Regions from separate parts of the Paenibacillus sp. F024 genome, predicted to be linked through region 1. Evidence: riboswitches for the same ligand, from Rfam matches in the RefSeq annotation. Region 1 holds a riboswitch; each other region holds the start of a gene.
The links. Region 1 has a riboswitch for cyclic di-GMP ahead of ACZYR9_RS18120 (GGDEF domain-containing protein). Riboswitches for the same ligand answer to the same signal wherever they lie in the genome.

Region 1 (5,456 bases):
CAACTACTGAGAGAATATCTTGCAGGTTTAGAGTTTCCAAAATAATCGTTGAATCTTCCTCGGCTGTAAGGTTTAAATCTAAAGTCGAGGTCTTATCAGATAACACCCACGCATACCTCTGTGGACGATGAACAATCAAATACGCTGTTAACTTATCATCTGAAACTTCAATCTCGAATAATGGCTTTTCTTCAATCTTCCACTCAATGACGCTTTCTGATGATACTTTAATCCTTTTGTGGATCTCTTGACCATCCACAAATAGGAGCACAGGTGAATGGGCCTCGATAGTCGGAATCTTACCCCCATTTAAGGGATTTACGACGATGATTTTACCGTGTTCAACTCTGATATATCCATCCACTACTTGACCATTGTTAATCCCCCTTACTGAAGATGACCCCATCCGTTCACTTTCCGACTCTTGGGAATCTTGGTCGAGTTTCTTCATTAGCTTCAATACTTCTTGCTCACTGATAAAGTCTGACATACGAATCACCTCATCGACAGCAGTGAGAACTAATTTTCTAGAGCAACTGTAACTAATCCTAAAAATTCATTGTTGTCGAATGGTTTTGAAATAACTGTAATGTCTTTAATCAATCTAGAATCATTTCCTAACGCATCAGTGGAAGCAGTGCATAGCAAGACTTTGACTTCAGGATCAACTTTTGTGATTTCTTCTATAAGCGAAATGCCATCCATGACAGGCATTTGATAATCGACTATCAACAAATCGGGTTTTGTATGGAAATAGGCGTTCAATGCCTCTAGACCGTTTTTCGCTTGTAAGACGACTTCATGACCAGCGTGCGTAACTAAGGCAGAAATCAACAAACGAATAGAAGGGTTATCGTCTGCAATCATAATTCTCGCCATAGGCATCCCCCAATATAAAAATAAAAAACATCCCATAAAGATGTTCAGATGTACTAGAGGTTCACCACACTTTCAGTAACCTGGCGACTATAGAATTACATCCTTTGGTCCACAATTTGCATCCTATTTTTCAACAAAAAGCACCCAAGAAAAAATATGTCGTAATCTAGACACATTATCATCTATCAAAAAGTGACAATTAACGAGGTAAAACTTGTATAGTTCAATATTACTACAAGTTTTCACTAAATCAAACCATTTTGTAGAGTATACTCAGTAGATATTACTCCCATACTAACTAATGATAAAGCTCTAAAGGGGGTAACTATGAAGATTGAACTATCGTTCGCTAAAATTCTAAAAACGATAAGGGTAAATAATAAGTTGAGCCAAGAGGAACTAGCCTTTAGAAGTGATCTAGATCGAACTTACATCTCCATGCTGGAAAGAGGTATTCATCAGCCGACCATTTCCACGCTTTTTGCCTTGTCAAAAGCACTGAACATCAAAGCTTCCGAGATGATTAAACTTGTTGAAATTGAATGTGAAAATGATAATGAATCAGATCAAAACTAAACTATCTACATACGAGAATAGCAAAAAGTTCGAAAGAGTTGACTCTGCCCCCAGTGCCCCCAACAAATAAAAATCCGGCAAATGTGACCACATTTTAGTATTATCCCCTTTAAGTAGACACTCGAAAAAAACCGTCATGTTATCATGAGGAATGAGTGAATACTTGGAGGGGATTTCTTTATGGCAAAAAAGGGACAGATATTTCAGAGCTATACAGAAGAATTTAAGGTGGCGGCGGTTAAAGCTTATTTAGAGGGATCTTCTAGTTACAAGATGATCGCAGAGCAAATGAAGATACGTAATTGTTCCCAGTTAAAGGTGTGGGTAAAGAAATGGAAAAACGGAGTCAAGTTTGATGAGCGTAAGGGTGTGGCCAACCCACTAAAAGGACGTCCTCGGACAAGCTTCGCCAGCATAGAGCAAGAGCGAGATTACCTGAAAGCGCAGGTAGACTACTTAAAAAAGCGGTATCCAAATCTGGTAAAGGAGGCCAATTCGAGCAGCAAGATCACTACCAGCTAATCGAAGAATTACGTAGTGTACATGGTGTTACCCGTCTGTTGCATATCGCGAACATACCTAGAGCCAGCTATTACAAATGGCGTACAACCCGTGCCTTACGCTTAGAAAAACAAGATCAGGATCAGGAGTTAAAAGAGCATATGATGGCCATACACGCGAGCCATCCCTATTTCGGATACCCTCGCATGATGAACGCCTTATGGGAGGCTGGATACTGTGTTAACCACAAGAAAGTATGGCGATTGATGAGGGAACTATCCATACAGTCCGTAATTCGGAAGAAACGACAACGCTTCAGCTACAAGCCTTCCGTCATATATCCGAACCGACTGCAGCATCAGTTCCATGCGATAGGTCCTCAGCAGAAGTTAGTCACCGACATCACCTATATCTCAGATGGTACGCGTTTCTATTACCTGTCCGCCATTCAGGACTTGTTTAACAATGAGATTGTAGCCTGGAAATTATCTGAGCGCAATGATGTGCAACTCGTGCTGGATACGATCGAGAAGTGGACAAGAAAAAGAGACGTTGGTGGGGCCGTGCTCCATTCGGACCAGGGCTTCCAGTACACGTCTCAAGCGTACAACAAACGATTAGAAGCACTCAGCGTCAAAGGCAGCCACTCTCGCAAAGCAACCTGCCTGGATAACGCATGCATCGAATCCTTCTTCTCGCATCTCAAAACAGAGAAGTTGTATCTCCACCAGTTTAAGTCAGAAGCAGAAATACATCAAGCCATCGAAGATTATATTTACTTCTATAACTATCAGCGATTTCAAGCAAAACTTAAACAGCGAGCGCCGATTGAGTATCGGCACGCGCTGGCGGCATAGCTTTTTTCTTATGTCTACTTGACAGGGGTATGATCAATTTCGCCGGATTTTTATTATTAATTGATTATACGTATTCAAGTGCCCTATGTTACCCCAACTATAGAGTCTTTAGCGACCATAACTCTATTTCTCCCTGACTCTTTAGCGAGATACAAGGCTTTGTCCACACTTTCAAGAAACTCGTTTAGACTCAATCCATAAACATACTCAGCGATCCCGACACTAATAGTTACTTGAATCCGATTTTGATTATATATAAAATCAATTCTTTCTACTGCTTTTCGGATACGTTCGGCAAGTTGTAACCCTTCAGATAAAGAACAACTCGGAGAAATGATGATGAACTCTTCACCGCCAACCCTAATGAATACATCCGATTTGCGGAGAATTTCTTTTAGTTTCTGCCCCATTCGCTTCAGAATGATATCCCCCGCTCCATGACCGTATGTATCATTGATACTCTTAAAATGATCAATATCAAACATGATCATTGTCAAAGGCTGACCTTGACGTTCCGCTAAAGGAATCGCCTTGTCCATATACATCTCCAAGTATCTTCGATTATGGATTTTCGTAAGTGCATCGGTAAACGCTAATTTCTCCAACTCCGAAATGAGTTTGAGTGACCTTTTTCGCAGGAACAAAAATAAGGTGAAGATTGCCCACATTGCGATCCATATTATTACCAACCTAAATAATAGCTCACTCGAGAGATTACTTTCTTGAGCAATGTATTTTGTAATCAACGTAGTAACTACTATCGTTGCTCCAACAATCAAGGATATCAACCATTTGGGATACAAGTATCCCACCCCGAGTGCAGGGATTAATAACAGCATCCACAACGTATCCATTGGTATGTAGACATTTACGATAATTACAACCATATATGAAATGATGATAAATAAGAGCATATACTTACGATTAATCAATGATATCTCCCTCTCTGTAGCCCTGCAATCAGTGCAATTTGCCTTTGATCAGCGGCTTGAACCCCTGCCTCTCGACAATTGTGCCATTCTCGTCCTCAACCTGGATTTATTCTCCCTATAACGTTGCCTTTATAGCAAAATAAGCATTCCAAGTCCATAACTTAGATGCTCTTGAAAGTTACCGATTGCATGAGTGTTAGATGTGACAAGCTTGAAAACTGTCGCCTAGGAAATATTGGGATGTATAATATTTCCTTTTTGTTGAATACTTTATCTGTATTTCACATTTTAGCACATTGATAATGGGAATGAAAGGAGCTTTTCAATTGGATTATGACCCTCTCATTATTAAACAAATCATCGGAAAAACCGTAAAGGCTATTCGAATAAAGCAAGGATTAAGTCAGGAAGATCTCGCTTTTGAATGCAATGTGGATCGTTCATACATTTCCATGATTGAAGTTGGTCGGAATGAGCCATCAGTCAGCAAAATATTTGAAATCTGCAAAGGTTTAAAAATCAAACCCTCCTACTTCTTCACTATTGTGGAGACTGAGTATGAAAATCTCAATAATGATCGCACCAAATGGAAATCGCATTGAAGGGAATTTATTCCCCGACAATGCGATTTCTTCTTACCTATTCCGTCAGATCAACTTAGAGGTTATTGAGTTTCCGCAATAAATGCATACCATCCTTCAGACCTGCGAAGTATATCCATTCTTTTTCAAGTGTACTCCGATGGTTAAGAATGTCCTCCAATTCGAGAATAAGATCCAAATGAGTTTGTGACAATTCATCCTTAAGCAACGTTTTAATTTCTTTCTGCCTAAATCGGAATTGTTCAACCTCCATTTGACTTCCAGCTTCCTTAGCAACTTCAATAAAGCGTTGATCAAAAGCTGGTCTTAACCATTCTGGACCGATATGATGCATATTTAACCCTCCTTTCCTTCAGAATGTACCGATGTTACAGCGACAGGAGGGGTATCTCAAGTAATTATTGGAACTCTTCTATGTTTATAGTTTTACTTTCCAGATTCTTAAATCTCCATCTCCAACAGTTCCTTGAACCAAATTGCATACGGCATCCTCACCAATGGAGCTCTAGAGAGAGTAGTATTGTTGATGTCATCGGTTGAGGGTGCAACCCCCAACTCGCCATCATCGGAATATTTCGAGATGATTTTACTGTCGGAACAATCGTACGTATATCTCCTCGCTATCGCTTTCAATCTGGTCGAATACGACCTCCATTCGCGATAAATACGTCGATTCCAAATACGTCCCCTTCCTGCTTCCACTATAACAGGAAGCAAGAGGAGGAACGACGGTGTCAGACCGTTATCGCTCACGGCCCACCACCCGCCGTTCCAGCGCTTCCGGTTCTTCGTCCGGCACGCTGTCCACGGCTTCGTTCTCCCGTTTGTCCATATTCAGCAGGGCATTCAGTTCCGCAAGCCGCGCCGCTTTCGTTTGAAGCTCCTGCTCCTTCTCAAATGGAGCCGCGATTTGTTCTTTCGCCGTTTCCATTTGCTGCCGCAAAGTAGCAAGCTGTTCACGGGCATGTTCCAGCTTTGCAGGCAAGTCGGATAAGGCGTTGTTGATACGGCTTATATTGCCGCCGGCATCCGCCCCGAGCGTCACCGTATGACCGAGCGCGCCGCGAAGCGTGACCTTGTACTCCTTATGGAAGCTGTCAAAGGACAGC
Region 2 (5,456 bases), on a different contig from region 1:
AGATGATTTGCGCGGAAGCACCGAGGAATGGGTCGAGAAGCTGCATGATACGCAGCAAAAGGATGAAAAAAACCGGAAGCATCAAGGGGACGGACACCCCGATAAAAAAATGCCGGCCAAACGGCACCGAAACGGTAACTAATTTTTCTTACCGAACCGCCTTAGGGCGGTTTTTTGCATGAATGGTTTAAGCAAAATCGTCTGCCGTTTGTCTCAGGAGAGGGCTTGACAGAACAGGACAGAGCAGATATCGTCATTTCTATGAGCCGGCCAAAATAAAGAATGGTTTTGGCAGCGGAAATCAACTATTAAATCAGCACGGGAGGAGACCGCGGTGGAATTATGGATGTTCTATTTGCCGGCTATCAACCTGATCGCTTTTGGCATCATGGGTTACGATAAATCCCAGGCGAAAAAAGGCAGCCGGAGAATAGCCGAGAAAACGCTGTTTTTCATCGCTGCGGCCGGAGGAGCGTTAGGCATGTGGATAGGCATGCGGAAATGGAGACATAAGACAAAGCATCCTTCTTTTGTTTACGGCATTCCGCTGCTGTTTGTCTTGAATGCGACACTCATTTATTATTTCGGTTCAGCCTGATGCGGCTTTAAGTTCTAATGTTGATGGAGGATGTCTATGGAAGCTATGCTGTGGGGAGGCTTCACATCGTCGCTTGCGACGGCGTTGGGCGCAATTCCGGTCCTTTTTATGAAAGAGTTATCTCATCGAGCCAAGGATGTACTGCTTGCCTTTACGGCAGGCATTATGGTATCCGCCTCCATGTACAGCCTGATTCCTTCTGCACTGGCGATGTCCGGCTTGACAGTGCTTTGCATCGGTGTGCTGCTTGGCACCATAGCGCTGACATTGCTCGAAAAGCTGGTTCCGCATATCGACCTTGCGCATGCCAGAGATAGCGGGATTTCAGGCAAATTAACGCTTGAACGAAAGTCCGTCTTGTTTTTGACGGCGATGACACTGCACAATTTGCCCGAAGGGCTTTCCGTCGGGGTGAGCTATGCGAGCGGCCAAGAGGAGCTAGGACCTCTGGTCGCACTATCCATGGGTCTGCAGAACGCCCCGGAAGGTTTCTTGGTTGCGTTGTTTCTAATTATGCAAAAGGCTCGTAAAAGCACAGCGATATTGTTCGCTTTATTCACGGGGATGCTGGAGTTTGCCAGCTGTATTATTGGTTTTTATTTGACCGCTTATGTTTCCGGACTTATACCGTACGGTCTTGCATTTGCTGGAGGAGCCATGCTGTTTATCGTTTACAAGGAGCTGATCCCGGAGAGTCACGGACACGGCTATGAAAGAATGGCGACCTTTTCTTTCATCATCGGACTGCTGGTGATGATCGGGTTGACGGAAACTTTGGGTTAGCAGATTGGTGTTCAATTGGGGAAGCAACCCCCTCAATGTAAAACGATCGAACCCGTAAAAGGTACTGAATATCGGCATTGTCAAAAGCACCGGCAGCGAATCGATTTTCGTAACGGTGTTTTTTCGCACGAAGTCCTGGCAGGGCGAGTACCATACTAGTACGAGACTTGGATATAATATAGTCAAATTGTGGAAAATGTGTTAGAATAAAATAAAATAATGTCGAAACATCATTGGTTTACTCTATCGATGTCGAAAGTTTTGGAATTTACTTTAATATTTTCTATCAAATCGCCAACATTTTACATTAAAGTGATGGTCCGATAAAGGCACAGCCATTGAAAAGTGGTGTCGCAAAGCTATAGGGGCTAACGTGTGAAAACACACCATGCCAGCCAGCCGCCGGAATGAGGTTGAGAAAACCCTTCATTCGGAGGGTTTTCTTTTTTTCATTCTATACGAAATTCGGGATGCATGGAAGATTCGTTACCAGGAATTTTGCTTTTACTCTGCAAGGACGGTGAGAGGCCATGTACTGTGTTTTTAATGAAAAGCGACTGAAACACTTATCGGAAGAGATTGAAATGATTCGACTTAGAATGCATGGCATATTCAACATGAAGCTGTGCTTTTCAGACCCGGAAGTCAAAGCATTAAGCAAAGAATTGGATTGTGCCGTAATCAGATACCAAGAGTATGCGAAGCGATTAACGTGAATGAATAGAGAACAAGTGTGAGGCATGACACGGAAAGGATGATGTCAATGATCGGTGAGCAGGCAGTAAGCGGACTTACTCAGCTGTTAGTAAAAGATATAGCTACCTATGAACACAGCATAAGAATTGGAAAAATGGCTAAGTTGATGGCTGCCTATCTTGATTTTGATGAAACGCAAACCCAAAAATTGATTGCAGGCTGCTGCTTGCACAATATTGGCAAGGTACATATCCATGAGTCCATTTTACAAAAGAAAGCCTCTCTTACCCTGGAAGAATGGAAATTTATGAAGCGCCATGCGTTTTTCGGCGTTCAGATGGCCGTCATGGAAGGAATTACCGATCAGGATATCATTGACATCATTCATTACCATCATGAGCGTTGGGATGGTACGGGTTACCCCGACGGCTTGAAAGGTACCGACATTCCGGTATATGCCCGCATTTGTTCGATACTGGACGCATTCGACAGCATGATTTCGGATCGCCCCTACAGAAAAGGGATGTCCATCCAGCAAGCCCGTGAAGAGCTGCTGCGGCAGAGTTGTTCGCAATTTGATGGTCGTTATGTTCAGGTGTTTCTCACCATTCAGGAAATGATATTGGCTCATATTCAAAGAGATTCCGTGCAATCCATGACTTATCACGACAGATCGGTTTACCATTCCGAGATCGTTTAATCATAGGTCGCCTATCGGCGGTTTATTTTTCATTTGGCGGAAGGAAATTGGGGGGAGGGCAATGAATAAAAAAAGAGGTCGGCAGGGAGTAGCCTAAGCATACATGATTGGAGGGAAATGACAGGTGAAAAAGGGTATTGCGTCTAGGACATGGAAGTTGTTATTCGCTTTTTGGATGATGATGGCCATGCTGATGATTCCGGCTCCCCGAGCGGATGCGGGAGCTTTCACTTATAAGGTTTATCCGAAAGGAACGGTGGGCATATCCAAACCGGTCATCGGATTTGAGCTAGGCGATTGGAACGGATTACAGGTCGGTTCGTTTCAGATGAAGCTGGATCAAAATCAGGTACCGGGGACCTTTGATCAAGAAACGATGAGTTTTACCTATACACCGGCTGTGGGATTAGAGCCAGGAGAGCATTCGGTTGAAGTACAGCTGCAATTTATCGGTTACCAGCCTATTTTTTTGGATTGGACGTTCACTATAGCGAGGAATCCTTTAAGCGAGGTTCCTGCCACTTTCTCACAGACTCATCAGCTGGGCTTGAAGGCGATCAATGATTATCGGATGCTGTACGGGTTAAAGCCTTTAAAGCTAAACAGGAATCTGACGTTAGCAGCCAAGAATCATGCCCAATATTTGAATATGAACCGTATTGCGCAGACGACTTCGGACTCGCTGCATGACCAAAGGAAAGGCATGCCCGGTTATACCGGGGCAACCCTTTCTGAACGCGCAGTATATGCCGGGTATTATCGCGGCGTGGGGGAAGATGTATCCTTCAATACGGGAAATCTTGTGGAGTCCGTCGATAAGCTCTTTGATGCGCCATATCACCGCGAGCCCTTTTTAATGCCTCATGTTACGGAAGCGGGTATTGATATGGTCGGAGATTATGTGGTCATTGTGTTCGGGTATGGAGAAAAATCCGATACGGAGATGACGGTATCACCCGCTCCGGGAGATCCTTATGTCCCGCTGCTTTTTGACGGCTATGAAACGCCGGATCCCATTCGCATGTATGCTTCAAGAAAATATCCTGTCGGATACCCGCTTATGGTTTCGGTAACGGGAAGCGGCATTAGCGAAATCCGGCTGCTTGAATCGACGCTGAAGGATGAATCGGGTCAACCGGTGAAGCTGCTGCAAAACAGTCCGAGCAATGATGATCATTTAACTAACAGCGTCATCTTAATTCCACCCGAGCCGCTGCAGCCTGACACCTCATATTCCGCGTTTGTGAAGCTGGGTGTCACCGAGAACGGAGTATCCAAAACGCTTGAGAAATCATGGAATTTTCATACGGAGCCGGTCGAAGGCATCGGTAAGCAGAAGCTGCACGAAGATATTGCAGCGTATATGAAGCTGGCGGCAGAGCAAAAAGAGAAAGTCCGGCACGTGGTCACCTTCAAGCTGGACGATGATAGCTATACACTGGATAACATCAAGTTTCTGTTGAAAAGAGCTCCGTTGATTGACGAAGGCACCTCATATTTATGGGTTAGGGACTTAGCCGCCGCACTAGGCGCTGACGTTACATGGGATGATAAGCGCAAAGCCGCGATCTATACGAAGAGCGGCCGGGAGATCACATTCTTTACGGGGCGTAACGAGTATGCGATTAACGGTATCGAACAACCCACTCAATCACCGGCCCGATTGGAAAACGAGCTCACGATGATACCGGTACGCTTGCTGTCCGAGGTATTAGGAGCCCATGTAGAGTATTTGCCGCAAACGCGGAGCGTAAAAATTATATACTGAACCTCCATGAAAAGCCGAATGGCCCCATTGAAGTGATGGGGCCGTTTTTTGTACAATGAACTTGGTTGTTCATTGACAAGGAGGAACGAAGATGCATTCCTTTCAAGCGGAACCACAGCTTCAAACCGATTCCCATAAACAGAAGCGTGAACGTGTCCAGCATTTATGAGGGAAGTGATCGGGTGATTATTCGTGAGACGGAACAAGAGTTTATCATGATTACACAACATGACCACGCGAAACTGTCAGGAAGGATTGCAAGTCACTTTAAAAAGCCGTTTTTCGTAGAAGATGATTATTTTGAAGACGTTGTCTGTGCTGTGCATGAGCACGATAGAAGCTGGATAAGGCTCGATGATACACCGATTTGGAATGACCGGACCTCATCACCGTTTTCGTTTATGGATTACCCGCTGTTACCTAAATTGGCCTTGTATAGAATCGGAATGGATGAAATTGAGGAAGGAAACCCATATGCTGCTCTTTTATGCAGTCTCCACTATACATCATTTCCCATATTTCATAACTCCACGAATGGTGAATGTGTTCGTTTTTATCATCACGAGCGTTATAGACAAGAAAGAATTAGAGTCGCGCTAAAAGACATAAGTCCAAATGTTGTTTCGAGGCATTTTCGGTTATTGCAGCTATGCGATGATATTTCCTTGTATGTATGTTTAAATCAAGCAGGAGTAAAGAAAGAAAATGAACACCCATGGTATATGACGGGTTTTAAAAATTCTAATGGTTTTAACATGGAAGGGGATAAACCGCTTAGCGCGAGGTGGCTTAACCATAAGGAGATCATAATTACTCCAACGCCATTTCAAAATACATGGAATACAACATTGAAAGTAAAGCACGTTTCTAAAGATTTAGTAAATCAATTGGGGATAAATGAAGCGTATAAG
Region 3 (5,456 bases), on a different contig from region 1:
ACTCATATTGAGTTGGTTAAAGCGTGCGCGAAAGCAATTTCGGATACACTCTGATTATTTTAGAAAAGCAGGAGGAATTCTAAATGGGGAAAAAAATAGCTGCTGTTATCACCGATTTGTTTGAGGATGTGGAGTTCACGGATCCTGCCAAAGCATTCGAAGCTGCAGGCCACGAGATTGTGACGATTGGACCGGAATCAGGCAAAGAGATTACCGGTAAACATGGTGAAAAGCTTACTTTAAATAAAGGGATCGGCGATGTCAATCCCACTGATTTCGATGCGCTGCTAATTCCTGGCGGATTTTCGCCTGACTTGCTGCGTGAGGATGATCGGTTTGGAGAATTTGCTAAAGCGTTTATTCAGGAGGGCAAACCGGTTTTCGCCATTTGCCACGGCCCGCAAGTGCTGATCGACACGAATCTGCTGAAGGGCGTCGATATCACCGGCTATCGTTCCATTCGCAACGACTTGAAAAATGCCGGCGCAAACTACAAAGATGAAGAAGTCGTCGTCAGCCGCAACATCGTAACGAGCCGTACTCCGGACGATCTTCCGGCATTCAATCGTGAATCCTTGAAGCTGCTGGGCAACGCTTGATTATTTAATTAAATTGGGAGGGATAATCGTATGAATTTTGTTACCTTAAACAATGGTTTGCAAATGCCTCAACTCGGGTTCGGCGTTTGGCAGGTAGAAGATGATGCAGCTGAAGCGGCGGTTTCCAAAGCGCTTGAAGTAGGTTACACATCTATTGACACTGCGATGATTTATAAGAATGAAAAAGGTGTCGGCAGAGCGATTCAACAATCGGCTGATCCTCGTGAAAAGCTGTTTATTACGACAAAAGTCTGGAACAGCGATCAAGGCTACGATAACACCTTGCGCGCATTTGATGAAAGTCTTGAAAGATTGGGGCTCGATTATATTGACTTGTATTTAATCCACTGGCCTACTCCTCAATATGATCAGTACATTGATACTTATAAAGCCATGGAAAAGCTGTATCGTGAAGGGCGCGCCAAAGCGATCGGCGTATGCAACTTCGATATTGAGCATTTGGAACGCTTGCTTAAGGAATGTGAAGTGAAGCCTGTTTTAAACCAAGTGGAGTGCCACCCATACCTTGCCCAGAATGAGTTGAAGGATTTTTGCGGCAAACATGATATTTTTGTGGAGGCGATGTGCTAAAAGATGAAGCGGTCCTGAAGATTGCCGAAGCTCATGGCAAAACGCCGGCTCAAGCAGTACTGCGCTGGCACTTGCAAAACAACTCCATCGTAATCCCGAAATCCGTGACGCCATCACGAATCGAAGAGAATTTTAATGTATTTGATTTTGAGCTGACTGCCAATGATATGGCAGAGATCAACAAGCTGAACCGCGACCGGCGCAAGGGTCCAAAGCCAAGCGAAATGAATATGCGATAAAACGAGTAAATAAAAACTTATCTTTGCTCGTCTCATGCCTCAAGTAAGACGGTTGTACCGTACTTATTTGGGGCATGTCCGTTTTTGCGAATGCCCAAAGGAGAGTGTGATTGTATGTGTAACCCGTCATCGAACGATTCCTTGTTCAATAGTGAAGATTCTGCAATTGAAGTTTCAGCCTATCGTTTTGAAGATGATGGAACGATACCGAACCATCCTTACTTTCCTGTTCTCGTGTACCGTGACCCCTTTAAAGGACAAACGGACATGATTCAAGACACATTTCATAAAAATCATTGGACAAACAGCTGGATCAACGGCGTGTTCGGTTACCATCATTTTCACAGCAATGTTCATGAGGTGTTGGCCATCCGCGCAGGCCGGGGGAAAGTACAGATTGGCGGGGAACAGGGCGCGATCCTTGAGGTTTCGACGGGCGATGTCATCATTCTCCCAGCAGGAACGGGGCACAAACGGATTGAGGCAAGCGATGACTTCTCGGTCATTGGCGCTTATCCCAACGGTGTTTCTTATGATTTACATACAAAAGCAGACTACAAATTGCGCGCGAGCATTAAAAACGTTGCTCGTCCGGATACGGATCCTGTCTTCGGAAGCGAAGGACCTCTGTTAAAGGAATGGAATAAAAAATCCGAACCGTACTATCGACAAACACAACCATCTCACCGGATCACATGAGGTTTTGGAAAATTTTACTTTCGTTTCATCATTACATCCTGTATACTGCATTTATCTACAAAATAATACATGATTATACTTTTGGGCAAACCGGTTGAAAAGCCGGGACGCAATGGCATGGGTCGTCGATTTCCACTGGGAAATACCGATTGCCAGTCCGCATTCTATTGTGTGCCCCCAATCAAACCTCCTTGTATAAAGGTGGTTTTTATTTTGTCGATCATACATTATGAGAAACAGCGAGGTTATGAACACATGAAGAAATCGATGAAGCTGTTGTTATCGCTGCACGCAGCAATCACCCTCGGAGCGGCAAGCTTGCCTGTACAAAAGGCATATGCGGACAGTCAAGGGCCAAGCGTCCCTTTCCCGGATGTGAAGTTGCACTGGTCGGCTGACAGCGTCGCTTGGGCGGTCGGCAAAAAGGTTGTCAGCGGCTATGAGGACGGGACGTTCAAGCCTGATCAACCGGTGACGGAGGCCGAGTTTTTGTCCATGCTCATTCATGGCTACAAGCCTGAAATCAAAAGTGGTTCTGCCGACTGGGCGGGGCCTTATTATCAGCTGTCTTCATCGCTGAATTATCCCGTGGACGCGCAAAATATCAACGCACGCAGCGAGCCGATCACGCGTATCCGCGTGGCGGAGCTGATCGCCTCGACGCAAGGCATGCATTATGACGGCGATGACGCCATTCGGTATATGTACGGCAAAGGTCTTGCTCAAGGGGAGGCCGACCAGCCGACGATAGCCGGATTTAACGGCTCTAAGACGCTCACGCGTGCCGAGGCCGTGCAGTTCATTAAGAACCTGTCCGAGCACGGATTAGGGGAGCTTCTTGCAAGGCCGGAACAAAGTTCCGATACGAGTGTGCTGCCGGTTGTACCTAGCGGAGACGCGGATGCCGGAGCAGAAGCCGATCAAGCTCATAGCGGCTCCGTCGTACACACGAATGATTCCGCCGTTGACAATACGCCCGTTTTAAAGCTTGATGACAAGCCTATCACTTTCAAAACGAAGCCGGTTATACAGGACGGAACCGTGTATTTTCCGATTCAAGAAGTATGCGCCGCGTTTGGGCTCGGCTACAAGGAAAATAGCGACGGCAGCGTAACAACGAGGAATTATAACGAAACGAACACGTTCAGAGACGGCGGAGACTATTTCGTTCATTATAATCCGGAGGGGGCGATTGTCCAGGAAGAAGACATCCCTCTGGACGGGCAAAAGCCGATGAAGAAAATAAACGGCGTCTTTATGATGCCGGAAGAATCTTTAGACCACCTCTGGTTTGCTGTGAAAAATGAAGCGACAAGGTTCGGCGGCATGATGACGGTGACCAACGGCCAAGTGGATCATAGCGAACTGAAGTTTATTAGGTATAAACAATTTGTGCTCAGAGATATGGAAAACATGGACGGTACAAACAGGCATCCGGTTAATAATGATTCGCCGTTTGACGACCTTGGTAAAATACAAAGAACGATATGGGTGAAGGAGTCTGCCTTGCCGCGCATAGGAACTAGTGTGTACGCAACCTGGAGATGGAATTCCAAAGACAGCCTTTATTATCAATTTAAAGAGATCAAGTTTACCGGGAAGATCGTCAATGGTGTCGCTAAGGGAACACTAAGCTTTGAAGGCGATATTACATATTATCAAGAAAACGATCGCTTAGAGCAGTTAAAGCCCGAGGAGCTGCAAGATATTGAATTGCCGTACGAAAACGGCGACATCAAAATGACATGGAACGATGCGTTGAACTTGTTTGCAAAAAACAAGATCCATCTTCCCTAAGTAACGTCATTGTCTGCATAAAGAAGCCCGCGGCCGCACAACCGCAGGCTTCTTTATTGTGCTACTTGCTTGCTTAAGGGCAGATTGACATCATTGAATCAATATAAAAAATGCCGTCCATTAGTACGGAAAATACAGGTTATATTCGAGATATTATAAATAAGTTTTCAAACTGAGCTCCATAGCCGCTATTTAATCCAAGGATTCCAACAGATTCTTGATCTCGGGATTCAAGTTGAGGGCGTTCCGGATGACCGTCAAAGCTTCCGCACGTGTGGAGTTCACTTTTGGATCAAATTTTCCGTCATTTCTACCGGAGATGATTCCGGCTTCAGCTGCAGTCTTCATTGCGTCTGCTGCATAGGAATCGTTCAGGTCAGCGAAGTTACCCTTGGATTTATCTAGCGATACACCGTTCATGTTCACGATGCGGGACAGAATGATGACAATCTCTTCGCGGGAGATCGGTTTATTAGGTTGGAATGTACCGTCACCATAACCGCCGATTACCCCGGCCGCTGCAAATTGATCGATAGCCTCATATGCCCAGTGATGGCTTACATCGTTGAGCGTTACTTGCTTAGTTCCACTTACCGGGAAAATTCGAGACAGGATCGATACAAACTCAGCGCGAGTAATTTCTTGGTTCGGCTTTACTGTGCCATCTTCATAGCCTTGAATGAAGTTCATCTTAAGAAAGGACTCCATTGTCTTCTCGGCCCAGTGACCTTTAACGTCTGTTGGCTCTTGAACCGGAGTCGGGGATGTGTTAGCTTCTTCAACTTTAGACTGAATGTTTTTTATAACACGGGTGTCCGCCTTAACGACATCAGATTGAAAAATATCAATTGTAGGCGTCTTCTCAGGTTTAATTTGTACAGTTGGTTCAGCCGGAGTTGGCGCAGGAGCAGGGGTCGTTGTAATTGTAGAACCATTGCTCGAGCCTGAAGAACGCTCTATGACGCTGATCAGGATATCAACGTGTCGGCCGCCATAAGTTGCAGTGACTACCGTAGAACCATTGGCTATACCCTTCACTACACCCGCTTTAGAAACTTGTGCGATACCCGTATTAGCCGAGGTCCATTCGATATCACTTGGAAGAATTTGAGCTGTCGTGGTGTCAGAGCAGGTTACTGTCACAATAGTGGATTTGGCTGTACCTCTTTGAACCGTCAGATTGTTCGGGTTAGCTCTGAGCAAGGGTTCTATCGGTGTAGGTACCCCGACATTGTCCGAAGATATAATGGACAAATCTGAATGCAGGTCATTCCCTGTCTGTGCTTGATAAATGCTGAAATTGTCAAAGGCTTCGCCTTTCCATATCCAATGCGCGTGTTCTTTGCTGATATAGTGATTGAAGTCCACTGTATTTCCAGTATTCTGCACAAACTCGTTTGTGATCATGAGTCCATCCTCATTGGCTCTGATGTTGTTATTGCGCAATTCGTTGTTTCTTGTGTCGAAGGCGAAATTGATTTCACCGTAACCGAGATGCTTCGAATTATTTTCTATTAACTCGTTCTCTTTA

Region 2: another riboswitch for cyclic di-GMP. It lies ahead of ACZYR9_RS01035 (Spo0E family sporulation regulatory protein-aspartic acid phosphatase); the one in region 1 lies ahead of ACZYR9_RS18120 (GGDEF domain-containing protein).
Region 3: another riboswitch for cyclic di-GMP. It lies ahead of ACZYR9_RS16400 (S-layer homology domain-containing protein); the one in region 1 lies ahead of ACZYR9_RS18120 (GGDEF domain-containing protein).

The regions. Positions count from the first base shown of each region.
Region 1 covers NZ_JBVASZ010000018.1:62,793-68,248, reverse strand. Annotated here, with positions in the region: gene ACZYR9_RS18145 (flagellar assembly protein A) at 1-490, opposite strand, end outside; gene ACZYR9_RS18140 (response regulator) at 520-879, opposite strand; gene ACZYR9_RS18135 (helix-turn-helix domain-containing protein) at 1,207-1,455, shown strand; gene ACZYR9_RS18130 (transposase) at 1,636-1,977, shown strand; partial or broken gene ACZYR9_RS18125 (IS3 family transposase) at 1,911-2,813, shown strand; gene ACZYR9_RS18120 (GGDEF domain-containing protein) at 2,897-3,745, opposite strand; cyclic di-GMP riboswitch class I at 3,758-3,840, opposite strand; gene ACZYR9_RS18115 (helix-turn-helix domain-containing protein) at 4,072-4,347, shown strand; gene ACZYR9_RS18110 (hypothetical protein) at 4,403-4,681, opposite strand; gene ACZYR9_RS18105 (helicase-related protein) at 5,090-5,456, opposite strand, start outside.
Region 2 covers NZ_JBVASZ010000001.1:212,509-217,964, reverse strand. Annotated here, with positions in the region: gene ACZYR9_RS01050 (DUF4023 domain-containing protein) at 1-142, shown strand, start outside; gene ACZYR9_RS01045 (DUF1294 domain-containing protein) at 335-598, shown strand; gene ACZYR9_RS01040 (ZIP family metal transporter) at 635-1,381, shown strand; cyclic di-GMP riboswitch class I at 1,700-1,788, shown strand; gene ACZYR9_RS01035 (Spo0E family sporulation regulatory protein-aspartic acid phosphatase) at 1,912-2,097, shown strand; gene ACZYR9_RS01030 (HD-GYP domain-containing protein) at 2,145-2,777, shown strand; gene ACZYR9_RS01025 (stalk domain-containing protein) at 2,902-4,545, shown strand; gene ACZYR9_RS01020 (DUF3891 family protein) at 4,728-5,456, shown strand, end outside.
Region 3 covers NZ_JBVASZ010000015.1:40,772-46,227, reverse strand. Annotated here, with positions in the region: gene ACZYR9_RS16420 (IclR family transcriptional regulator) at 1-54, shown strand, start outside; gene yraA (cysteine protease YraA) at 84-599, shown strand; partial or broken gene ACZYR9_RS16410 (aldo/keto reductase) at 630-1,429, shown strand; gene ACZYR9_RS16405 (cupin domain-containing protein) at 1,544-2,128, shown strand; cyclic di-GMP riboswitch class I at 2,203-2,290, shown strand; gene ACZYR9_RS16400 (S-layer homology domain-containing protein) at 2,342-3,925, shown strand; gene ACZYR9_RS16395 (S-layer homology domain-containing protein) at 4,118-5,456, opposite strand, start outside.